Regions from separate parts of the Paracoccus sp. Arc7-R13 genome, predicted to be linked through region 2. Evidence: riboswitches for the same ligand, from Rfam matches in the RefSeq annotation. Region 2 holds a riboswitch; the other holds the start of a gene.
What was found. Region 2 has a riboswitch for cobalamin ahead of EOJ32_RS14640 (ABC transporter substrate-binding protein). Riboswitches for the same ligand answer to the same signal wherever they lie in the genome.
Positions count from the first base shown of each region.

Region 1: it holds a riboswitch for cobalamin, as region 2 does, so the genes downstream of both, EOJ32_RS02880 (energy-coupling factor ABC transporter permease) here and EOJ32_RS14640 (ABC transporter substrate-binding protein) in region 2, are expected to answer to the same signal.

Region 1 covers NZ_CP034810.1:580,728-586,379, forward strand. The annotation lists gene EOJ32_RS02870 (GAF domain-containing protein) at 235-1,131, shown strand; gene cobF (precorrin-6A synthase (deacetylating)) at 1,147-1,887, opposite strand; gene EOJ32_RS02880 (energy-coupling factor ABC transporter permease) at 1,884-2,549, opposite strand; cobalamin riboswitch at 2,580-2,796, opposite strand; gene EOJ32_RS02885 (cobyrinate a,c-diamide synthase) at 2,817-4,154, opposite strand; gene cobM (precorrin-4 C(11)-methyltransferase) at 4,151-4,918, opposite strand; gene EOJ32_RS02895 (cobalamin biosynthesis protein) at 4,915-5,250, opposite strand; gene cbiE (precorrin-6y C5,15-methyltransferase (decarboxylating) subunit CbiE) at 5,232-5,652, opposite strand, start outside.
Region 2 covers NZ_CP034810.1:2,950,457-2,956,108, forward strand. The annotation lists gene EOJ32_RS14630 (ABC transporter ATP-binding protein) at 1-228, opposite strand, end outside; gene EOJ32_RS14635 (iron ABC transporter permease) at 225-1,280, opposite strand; gene EOJ32_RS14640 (ABC transporter substrate-binding protein) at 1,277-2,284, opposite strand; cobalamin riboswitch at 2,422-2,639, opposite strand; gene EOJ32_RS14645 (hypothetical protein) at 2,872-3,126, opposite strand; gene EOJ32_RS14650 (TRAP transporter large permease subunit) at 3,252-4,568, opposite strand; gene EOJ32_RS14655 (TRAP transporter small permease subunit) at 4,568-5,125, opposite strand; gene EOJ32_RS14660 (TRAP transporter substrate-binding protein) at 5,175-5,652, opposite strand, start outside.

The DNA of each region.
Region 1 (5,652 bases), 860 kb from region 2:
CAGTGATTTCGCGTCAAACTAAACCTTCCAGTGTGTAACCTTGATTTTGCTCAAATTCCCAATATCCGCGGATCGCCCCGCGGACCCATGCCTTATCCCTGGCCGCGGCGGTCATTGCCGTCGCAGTCCGGGTATCGAAAGAATTCGGTCATGACCTTGAACTGGAAACGTGCGGGTGACCCTGGCGCCGGATCCGCCGCCACAGATGGCACCCCGCGACGGGACTTGTCCGGCATGGACGTTCCGCCGACCGATTCGGGCCTGATCCGTCTTTACGAAAACGGCGTGCTGCGTCCGACGCGGACGCCCGTCTTCGACCGCGTCGTCGAGCAGGCGCGGCGGATATTCTCATGCCAAGCCAGCCTGCTGACGATCATCGACGAGGCGAACGACCGCCAGTTCTTCAAGGCCGAGGCGGGCCTGATGCTGACCGCGGAGGAGGATCGCGTCACGTCGCTTGCCTATTCCTTCTGCCGGATCGTCGTCGCGAATTCCGCGCCGCTGGTCATCGCGGATGCCCGGATCGATCCGCGGTTCAGCGGGCATCTGGCAATCGGCAGGTTCGGCGTGGTCGCCTATCTGGGCGTGCCGGTCAAGGACGAGACGGGCAGGGCCATCGCCGCCCTCTGCGTGGCCGAAAGCAGGCCGCGGGACTGGACGTCGGCCAATGTCGAGGTGCTGCAGGCCTTTGCGGAAGGTGTCTCGACCCAGATCAAGACGATGGTCCTGTCCGAACGGATGCGGACCGCCATCGGTCAGGAACCGGGCGGCGCCTCGGCCCTGCCACAGCCGGCCAGCGCGGTCCTGACCTATCACCATGCCCCCGACGGGACCGAGACGATCGACGCGGCGACCGCGGAGACGCAGCAGATCTGGGGCATCCCGGCCGCCGAATACATGGCGCGGTTCGGCGATGTCTTCGCCTTTTGCATGGTCGAGGATTACCCGCTGGCCCGCGCATCGTTCGGAAACTCTGCCGCTGGAATGATCCCATGGCACCATCGCTGGCGCATCCGTCTGCCTGACGGTCAGGTCAAGTGGCTGGAGGGGCATGGGCTTCCCGCATCCGGTCGGAACGGCGGGCTGACATGGGACTGCACGATCAACGACGCGACCCGCCTGACATCCTGACGTCCCGCGCGCCGGTCACGCTGCATCGTCGCGGGCCAGCAGATAGCAATCCATGATCCAGCCATGCGCGGCCCGGGCGGCGGCGCGTGCCGCCTCGATCCGCGGTCCGGCCTCGGTCAAGGGGCCCGCCTCCAGCAGTTGTTCGGGCATGCCCAGATAGGCGCCCCACCAGATCTGCAGGCCCTTCGGGGGCAGCGTCGCAAAGGCGCAGGTGCCGTCCAGCATCACCAAGACCCGGTCGGCGTCATTGGGAAAGCCCGCGTCGCGCAGCCGCCGCCCGGTGGTGATCCGCACCTCGGATCCCAGGGCGTTCAGCGGAATGGCATGGGCCGCGCACAGGGCCTGGATCGCGGTGATGCCCGGGATCACCCGTGCGCGCCAGTCCAGACGCGCGGCAATGCGCAGGCTGCTGTCATAGAGCGACGGGTCGCCCCAGACCAGCATCGCCACCGTCCCGCCCTGCGGCAGCGCCGCCGCGACGGCCGCCGCCCAGGCTTGCGCGATGGCATCATGCCATCGGTCGACGGCCTCCAGATAGGGCAGGTTTGCATCGCGCACCGGCAGGTCGATCTGGGCCACGGCGCCGCCGGGGCGGTGGCGGTCCAGCATCGCGCGGCGCAGATGGGCCAGATCCTCCTTCCCGGCGCCCTTGCGGGGGATCAGGACCAGATCGGCCTCCTGCAGGGCGCGGACGCCCTGCAGGGTCAGGTGGTCGGGATGGCCCGTGCCGGCCCCGATCAGCACCAGATCGATCATGCGTAGAGCCGGGGCGTCACCAGCCCGCTGCCGCGCAGGCCGCGGGCCGCCTTGGCGCCCGCCAGCACGGCCAGATCGACCAGCGGCTCGACCACGATGACCAGCAGATAGGCCGCGCCAAAGGACAGGACCCCCGCCGTCGCACCGGCGCCCTGACCATAGAACGCCCAGAACGCGACCCAGGCCACGATGCCCCCCTGATAGGTCGCCGACAGCGCCAGCGCCTGGCCATAGCGCAGGTCCACATAGGCGGTGCCCGGCGCGATCACCCGCCGCGCCACCGCCTGCAGCGCGAACAGCGGCACCAGCAGCGTGGTCACGTTCATTCCGTATTGCGGCAGATCGAACGGCGCGAAGAACAGTCCCTGGATCAGCAGGCCCAGGGCCAGCCCGATCGCCGCCGGCGCCGCGCCCAGGATCAGGAACAGCGTCGATCCCAGGATCAGGTGCACCTCGGACACGCCCACGGGCGCGGTGGGCAAGACCTGGAAGAACACGAAGGTCGCGGCCGTCGCCAGCGCCCCTCGCGCCGCCAGCGACGCCCCGCCCTGCGCGCGCAGGGCCTGGGCCGCCAGCCTCAGCGCGTAAAGCCCGGCCGTGGCGGCCGTGGCATAGCCCAGTATCAGCTTGGCGCCGGTGACGACGCCCTCTTCGATATGCATGTCATCCTCCTGTGGCCGTCCACCCGACGGCATGGGGTTGCCTGACATGGCCGGTTTCCTGGCTTGCGGGTCCGGGCGCGGCGTCGGCCTTCCCGGATCGCTCCAGTGGCATGGGTGACGCGCGCTCTCCGCATACAGTCGCGGGGGCGGCCGGGGCTTCGGGTGCCGCGATTGGGTCCACCCTTCCCCGTTCCCGATGAAGCCCGGCGTTTCACGCCTGACGGGCACCATTCAGACGGTCAGATAGACGGGATCGCAGGGCCTGCGTCAAGTCGCCGCCGGGGCGATCAGGTGAAAGAACGTGCCGGACACATGCCCGCCCCCGGACATCGTCCGGTGACTGCCGGTTTCCTCCACCGCGGCGCCGGTCGCGTCGGTCACGCGCGCCAAGGGCGCATCGGGCTGGGACAGGATCGAGGCATAGTGGAATTCATGCCCCCGCAGCGCCGTGCGACCCAGTCCCGGCAGGGCGGTCAGCGGATCGGCGCGGCGGTACCCCAGATGCATCCGGCGTTTGGCATAGCTGGTCTCCAACCCCAGCAGCCCCAACATCTGGTGTCGTTTTCCATCGGCATCCACCAGGCCTGCCCCAAGCGCCATGTAACCGCCGCATTCTCCATGCACCGGCCGCGTGCCCGCAAAGCGGTGCATGGCCGCGCGGAACCCGTCGCAGGCGGCCAGCCGGGGCGCGTGCAGCTCCGGGTATCCCCCCGGCAGCCAGCAGCAATCGGCGCTGTCATCCGGCCCCTCATCCGCCAGCGGCGAGAACGGCAGGATCGTGGCCCCCGCCCGCCGCCAGGCCTCCAGCACATGCGGATAGACGAAGCTGAAGGCCGCGTCGCGGGCCAGCGCGATCCGCCCGCCGGGGGGCGTCAGCGGGCGCGGCGCGGGCGCCTCGGGCAGGGCGCGATGGCCGGCGGCTGCGATGATCGCCTCCAGGTCGCAATGCGCCGCGATGAAATCGCCCGCATGGTCCAGGATGGCCTGCAGGCCCGCGGTCTCCTCGGCCTGGATCAGGCCCAGATGGCGTTCGGGCAGGGTGATGTTGCCCTGCCGCGGCAGGCTGCCCAGCACCCGGATGCCCGCCTGATCCATCCCCTCGCGGATCAGCCGGTCATGGCGCGACGAGGCCACGCGGTTCAGCACCACCCCCGCGAAGGGCAGATCGGGGCGCAGCGTGGCAAAGCCCCGCGCCGTGGCCGCCGCCGATTGTGCCTGTCCGCCCACGTCCAGGATCAGCACCACGGGCCAGCCCATCATCTGGGCGATTTCGGCGCTGGAGCCGATGCCGGTCTCCCCCTTGGTAGCGACCCCGTCGAACAGGCCCATCGACCCCTCGGCCAGGACCAGGTCGGCGGGGGGCTGGCCGGTCGCATGGGCGATCAGCCGCCCCGGCTCCATCGCCCAGGCATCCAGGTTGAAGCTGGCCCGCCCCGAGGCCGCCAGGTGGAACCCCGGATCGATGTAATCCGGCCCCGACTTGAAGGGCTGCACGGTGAGCCCCTGCCGGCGCAAAGCGGTCAGCAGGCCGAGCATCAGCATCGTCTTGCCCGTCCCCGATGCGGGGGCCGAGATCATCAGGCCCGGCGTCGGGGGGCGCGTCATTCCGGGAACCTCGGCGCGTCACCCACGGGGCGATAGCGGCGGTCGTAATCGGCGGCGTAGAGGCGACTGTCCTCGAACCCCTCGCCTGCCAGCGCAGGCCCGACCAGGATCAGCGCGGTGCGGTCGATGCCTTGCGCGTCCACGGTGGCCAAGGTCGCGCGGATCACCCGCTGGTCCGGCCAGCTGGCCCGCCAGACCACCGCCACCGGGCAGTCAGGCCCGTAATGCGGGGTCAGATCGGCCACGACCTGCTCCAGCGCGTGGATCGACAGGTGGATCGCCAGCGTCGCCCCGGTCGCGGCAAAGGCCGCCAGCGTCTCGCCCTCGGGCATGGTCGAGGCGCGCCCCGGCGTGCGGGTCAGCACCACGGATTGCGCAAGGCCCGGCAGGGTCAGTTCGGTCTGCAGCGCGGCGGCGGCGGCGGCAAAGCTGGGCACGCCCGGCGTCACGTCGAAGGGGATGTCCAGCGCCCGCAGGCGGCGGATCTGTTCGCCCATCGCCGACCAGACCGACAGGTCGCCCGAATGCAGCCGCGCCACGTCCTGGCCCGCCGCATGGGCGGTGGCGATCTCCTCCATGATCCGGTCCAGCGACAGGGGCGCGGTGTTCACGATCCGCGCGCCGGGCGGGCAATGGGCCAAGAGCGCGGCAGGCACCAGGGACCCGGCATAGAGGCAGACCGGGCAGGCCGCGATCAGGTCGCGGCCGCGCAGGGTGATCAGGTCGGGCGCGCCGGGGCCTGCGCCGATGAAATGGACGGTCATGGAACCTCTGCGATGGCGATGGTGACGGGACCGAAGGTCCGACGCGGATGGGTCAGGCGGCCGCCCCCATCCAGACTGGCGGCGATGGCGGCGGCCTCGGCCACCGATCCGGTGTCGAAGGCGGCCAGGATGCGGACGGATTGCGTGGGCGTGGCGATGCCCGCCACGGCGACCAGATGCAGTGGCAGGTCGCGCGCATGGGCCAGCGGACGCAGTTCGGGCGCGCGTTCGGGAATGGTGGCCAACGCGTCCGCACCGCCCGCGGCCTCCAGCGCGGCCAGCAGGGCGGGCAGGGGGGTGCCGGGGCGGCAGCCTATTCCGGCGATCCGCATGTAACGCTCCATTGCACGATCGGGCGGGCGGGGGTCCAGCCGCGCATCCCCCCCAGGGGGGCGGCCTCGGCGATGTCGATGCGCAGCAGGCGGCCGCCGTGATCTGCGTGCCAGCGGGTCAGCAGCGATTCCGTCTCCAGCGTCACGGCATTGGCGACCAGCCGCGCGCCGGGGGGCAGGTGGGCCCACAGCGCCTCCAGCAGCGCCTGCGACGCGCCGCCGCCGACAAAGACCGCATCGGGCGTGTCGGGCGGCAGCGCCTCGGGGGCCGAGCCTTCGATCACCGTGACCCGCCCGCCCAGGCCGAAGGCGTCGATATTGGCGCGGATGGTGGCGATGCGGTCCGCGCGCGGCTCGACCGTCACGGCGCGGCCCCCCGCCAGAGCCCATTCCACCGCGACC
Region 2 (5,652 bases):
GCGGGCGACCTGGCGCGCGGGCATGTCGCGCAGCGGCTTGCCGTCCAGCGTGACCTGGCCGCCGTCGGGGCGGACCAGCCCGGCCAGCATCCGCAGCAGCGTGGACTTGCCCGACCCGTTCGGGCCGATCAGGCCCAGCATCTCTGCGGGGCGGATGTCCAGGGTGACGCCGGCCACCAGGGGGCGCCCGCGCAGGCGGCGGGTCAGATCACGCGCGGTCAGCATCATGACGCGGACCGCCCGCGGATCAGGATCGCCGCAAAGGCCGGCGCGCCGACCAGCGCGGTCACGACGCCGATGGGCAGGGTCTGGCCGGGTACCAGCATCCGCGCGATCACGTCCGCGGCGATCAGGAAGACCATGCCGATCAGCGCCGACACCGGCACCAGCCGTGCGTGGCGCGTGCCCACCAGGAACCGTGCGGCATGCGGGATGACCAGCCCGACAAAGCCGATCGCACCGGTGACCGACACCATGACCGCCGTGGCCATGGCGGTCGCCAGGATCAGCACGGCCTGGACGCGCCGGACCGGCACACCCAGGGACGCCGCCGATTCCGTGCCGAAGGCAAAGGCGTCCAGCGCGCGGATGTGCCATGCGGCCGCGCCAAGGACGGTCACTGCGGCGGCCAGCGACAGGCCGACATCGTTCCACCGGACGCCCGACAGGTTGCCCAGCAGCCAGAACATGATGCCGCGCGCCTGTTCCGCGCTGGCCGACCGCGCGATGATGAAGCTGGTCAGGGCGTTGAACAGCTGCGACCCGGCGATGCCTGCCAGCACGATCTGCGCGGCCCCCCGCACCCCCGGACCGCCACCCGACAGGCGCGCCAACCCCACCACCAGCGCAAAGGCCGCGATCGCGCCCAGCAAAGCGCCCGCCGACATCGGCACGAACCCCGCGCCGATCCCCGCCACCGCGACCGTCACGGCCCCCGTAGACGCCCCCGCCGAGATGCCCAGCAGATAGGGGTCGGCCAGTGCGTTGCGCAACAGCGTCTGCAGGACCAGCCCCGAGATCGCCAGCCCCGCTCCGCAGGCCCCCGCCACCAGCGCGCGCGGCAGGCGATAAGCCCAGACGATACCCTGATCGATCGGGTCCAGCGGATAGCCCGCACCCAGCATCTGGTTGGCCAGCGCCTGCCAGACCGTCGAGAGGGGGATCGGCGTTTCCCCCAGGGCGGTGCCGGCCAGGGGGGCCGCCACGATCAGCAGCGACACCCACAGCCAGACCGGGGACAAGGGGCGGCGGACGGTCGGCACCCCGACATCGGCGGTCATTCGGACAGCCCGTCCATGCCCGCCGCCAAGGCCTCCAGCCCGTCGATCATGCGGATGCCGGGATGCAGCGCCTCGGCGTCCAGGATGACGATGCGATCCCGGCGTACGGCGGTCATCCGGCGCGTGACCGGGTCCGTTTTCAGAAAGCGCAGCTTTGCCTCGACATCGTCGGCGGGAAAGCGGCGGCGGTCCATGCGCGCGATCACCAGCACCGAGGGGTCGGCACGGGCGATCGTCTCCCACCCCACGGCGGGCCATTCCTCGTCCGAGGTCACGACGTTGCGCAGGCCAAGGCGGTCCATCATCCAGGCCGGGACGCCCATCCCGCCCGCCATGTAGGGGTCCAGCGCCAGATCGGCCGAGGAGAACCAGACCGCCGCGGACGCATCCGGCAGGTCCATCGCCCGCGCGCGCTCCACGACCGCCGCCTCTCGGGCCTGCAGGTCGGCGATCAGCGCCCGGCCCGCGTCCTGCGCGTCCATGACCCGCGCGATCTGGTCGATGCCGTCCCACAGGGTCGCTATGTCGAAGGGCGCAAGGCGGGTGCCGTCGGCGCCCACGCTGTTGTCCTTGCCTTGGCAGTCCGTGGGCATGACATAGGCCGGAATGCCCAGATCGGCGAACTGTCGGCGCGTGCCGACCGCCCCTTGGTCCCCGATCATCCAGGCGAACATCGTCGGCACAAAGCCGGGGCGCCGGTTCACCACCGATTCAAAGCTGGGCGTGTCGTCGGTGATGCGGTCCACCGTGGCGTCATCCTCCGCAAAGGCGGGCAGCACCGGGGTGAACCACAGCGCGGTCCCGGCCATCCGGTCCGCCTGGCCCAGCGCATACAGGATCTCGGTCGTGGACTGGCCGATCGACACGACGTTGTCGGGACGCACGGGGATGGTCACTTGGTACCCGCAATTGTCGATCACCAGCGGATAGTCGGTCGGCGCGGCAAAGGCCGCCTGGCCCAGGCCCAGCGCCACCGCGGTCGTCAGGAAGATTCTGGTCGTCATGGTCGTCCTTCATGAAACGAAGGACGGGGCTGAAAAAGGCGCAGCGGCGTCACCGGGGTCCCACCCACCTTCGCGGTCGCGTCGGACGAAGGCCGTGGATCGGCGCATGCGGTCTTTCTCCGGGGCACCCCGCCCGGGTTGGTTCAGGTCATGATGGCAGGTCTCCTGACTTGCGGATCGCGGCCTTCCCCGCCTTCCCGGCGCATGGGGCGCCAGTGGCATCATGGGGTCGGCTACCGCTTACAGTTGCGGGGGCAGTCGCGGATTCGGCGCCTGATGGCTACACCTCACCACGTTCCCTTTTCACCCTGCCGGGGCCTTGGCCGGCACGGGAACCATCACGGACGGAAATGCCGCCGGGTGGGGACAAAGTCAACCGCCGCGGCAAGCAGCCCGCAGCCGACCCGGCCACCACGGCCGACGCACTGCGACACCCACGGCTTATGCCAGCCTGACCCCGGCGACCGGTGCGCCGCTGGCCGAACGCGCGGGCGCCCTGCGAAGGAAGTAGTTGGTCGCAGTCCTTCCTGCCCAGCATGGCAGGGCCTCAGGCCGCCGGGCAATCCGGCGCCTGACACCGCAGGGCTTCAAACCTGGCCGGGCTTCTTTTGCCACAGGTGGCGAAGGTCCAGCCGGGGATAGTCCCGCTCGATCTGACTGCCCCAGAACAGGCCTGCGATCGGGGCGTCGGGATGGTCGGGATCAAGGCCATAGTCGATCTGGGCGATGCGTTCGGCCGGCATGTGCAGGGTGTAACGCAGGAACAGGAACTGCTCCAGCCAGGCGTCATGGTCCTTGTTCGTGAACAGGTCCGGGCGGGGGACGGGTTCGGGGTCGTGCATGGTGGGTCAGCCTTGGGTGACGGATCCCGATTGTCCGTCAATCCGCCTGCCGGTGCAACATTCCTGTCCCCGAACGAACAGGGGGCACGCCGCATCCGGCATGCCCCCCGATCCACGGCAGGCGATCAGTAGATCGCGAGGGCCGGGAACAGGATCAGCAGGCCCACCGCCAGGATCTGCAACCCTATGAAGGGCAGCAGGGCGCGGAAGATTTCTCCCAGCGAGATGTCCGGCGGGGTCACCGACTTCAGGTAGAAGGCGGCGGGCCCGAAGGGCGGCGACAGGAAGCTGACCTGCATGTTCATCGCGAACAGCACGCCGAACCAGACGGGGTCGTATCCCAGGCTGACGATGATCGGCACGAAGATCGGCATGGTCAGCAGCGCGATGCCGACCCAGTCCAGGAACATGCCCAGCACGAACAGGATCGCCATCATGAACAGGATGATGATCGTCGGGTTGTCGCTGATTCCGGTGATCAGTTCCGACACGAAGTTGATGCCGCCCATCAGGTTGAAGACGCCCACCAGGGCGGATGCGCCGATGCCGATCCAGACGATCATGCCGACCGTCTGCAGCGTCTGCATTGCCGCGCCGCGCAGAAGGCCCCAGGTGAATTCGCCGCGGATCACGGTCGAGATCAGCACGCCCGCCACGCCCACGGCGCTGGCCTCGGTCACGGATGCGATGCCGCCATAGATGGAGCCCAGCACCATGATCACGACCAGGATCGGCAGGAACAGGCCCTTGAGCAGGCGCAGCTTTTCGTCCCGCGGGACGCGGGCGGTGACGGCCGGGGGGACGTCGCCCGGCGTCAGCCAGGCACGGATCAGCACATAGGCCACATAGAGCAGCGCCAGCATGAAGCCCGGCACGAAGGCGGCCGTGAACAGGTCGCCGATCGAGACATTGGCGGTCAGGCCATAGATGATCAGCACGATCGAGGGCGGCACCATGGTCCCCAGGCTGCCGCCCGCGCAGACGACGCCGATGGCCAGCTTGCGGTCATAGCCCTGGGCCAGCATCTGGGGCAGCGCGATCAGGCCCAGCAGCACGACCTCTCCGCCGATGATGCCGGACATGGCGGCCAGGATGACGGCCACGAAGATCGTCTGGACCGCCACGCCGCCGCGGATGCGGCCGCCGACCAGGCGCATCGCCTCGAACAGGTCGCGGGCGATGCCGCTGCGGTCCAGGATCGCGGCCATCAGCACGAACATCGGCACCGAAACGAAGACGAAGCTGGACACGAAGGTATAGACGCGGCTGGTGATCAGCGGCACGACGTTCGGGCCGAACCACCCCAGGGCAAAGATCAGCGTGACGAGCAGCGTCACGAAGGCCAGCGGGATGCCCGTCAGCAGCAAAAGCAGCAGCAGCGCGAAGAGAAGGCCCGTCCCGGCCTCGATCCCCAGGGATTGCAGCGAACCGAAGATCTCCATCAGCGGGCTCCCTTGTGCCCGCGGGCATAGTTGACGGTCAGGATGGCGAATTGCAGGGCCATGATCGCCAGCGCCACCATCAGCAGAACCTTGAGCACGCCCGGATAGGCCGGGTTCCAGGCCGAACCCGAGGTCTCCAGGTGAAAGCTGCCGTCGGGGCGCCAGGCGGACCGCTTGACCATCTGCCAGGCCGCCCAGGCGAAGGCGCCCGAGGACAGGCCGCAGATTGCCGAGATGAGGATGTCGGCCACGCGCCGCGCGGCTGGCGGCAGCAGGTCATAGACCAGGACGACCCGGATGTGCCGGTCGCGCGCGGTGCACAGCAAGCCCCCGTAGACGAACGAGATCGCGCACAGGAACACCGTCGTCTCGTGCGCCCAGTTCGTCGGGCGGCCGAACACGTAACGCAGCACGACCTCCTGGATCAGGATCAGCATGGCGACCACCAGGCCCAGGGCCGGGATGATCGCCAGACGGTCGATCACGCGACCCAGGCGCCCCGACTGGGGCACGGCCTCGTGTTCCTCGCGCGGAATGGCTTCGGATGCGTCCATCATGTCCTCCTCCCTGGAAGGGACCGGGCGCGAACGCCCGATCCTGCGGCGCTTACTGCACCAGGCCCTTTTCGGTCAGGTACGCGGTCAGCGCGTCATAGACCTGCTGCGCCGCGGGCGACTGTCCGGCGACCTTTTCCCATTCGCCCATCGCGATGCCGCGGAACTTGGTGCGCTCTTCGTCGGACCAGTCGTGGACGGTGATCGTCCCGCCGGCCTCGGCCTCCGCCACGGCGGCCGCGTCGGCCTCGGCCAGGGCTGCGACCTGGACGCGGGCGAAATCGCGCACCGACTGCGTCATGACCTGCTGCAGGTCCTCGGGCAGGGCATCCCATTTCTCCTTGTTCATCGAGATCTCGACCAGGGGCATGGAGTGGAAGCCGGGATAGACCGGATGGGGCGCGACCTCGTTCAGGCCCTGGGCCTGGTTGGTCGAAAAGACGCTGTAATCGGCTGCGTCGATGACCTTCTTGTCCAGCGAGGTGAACACCTCGGAGCCGGGCAGGTTCACCGGTGCGGCGCCGGCGGCG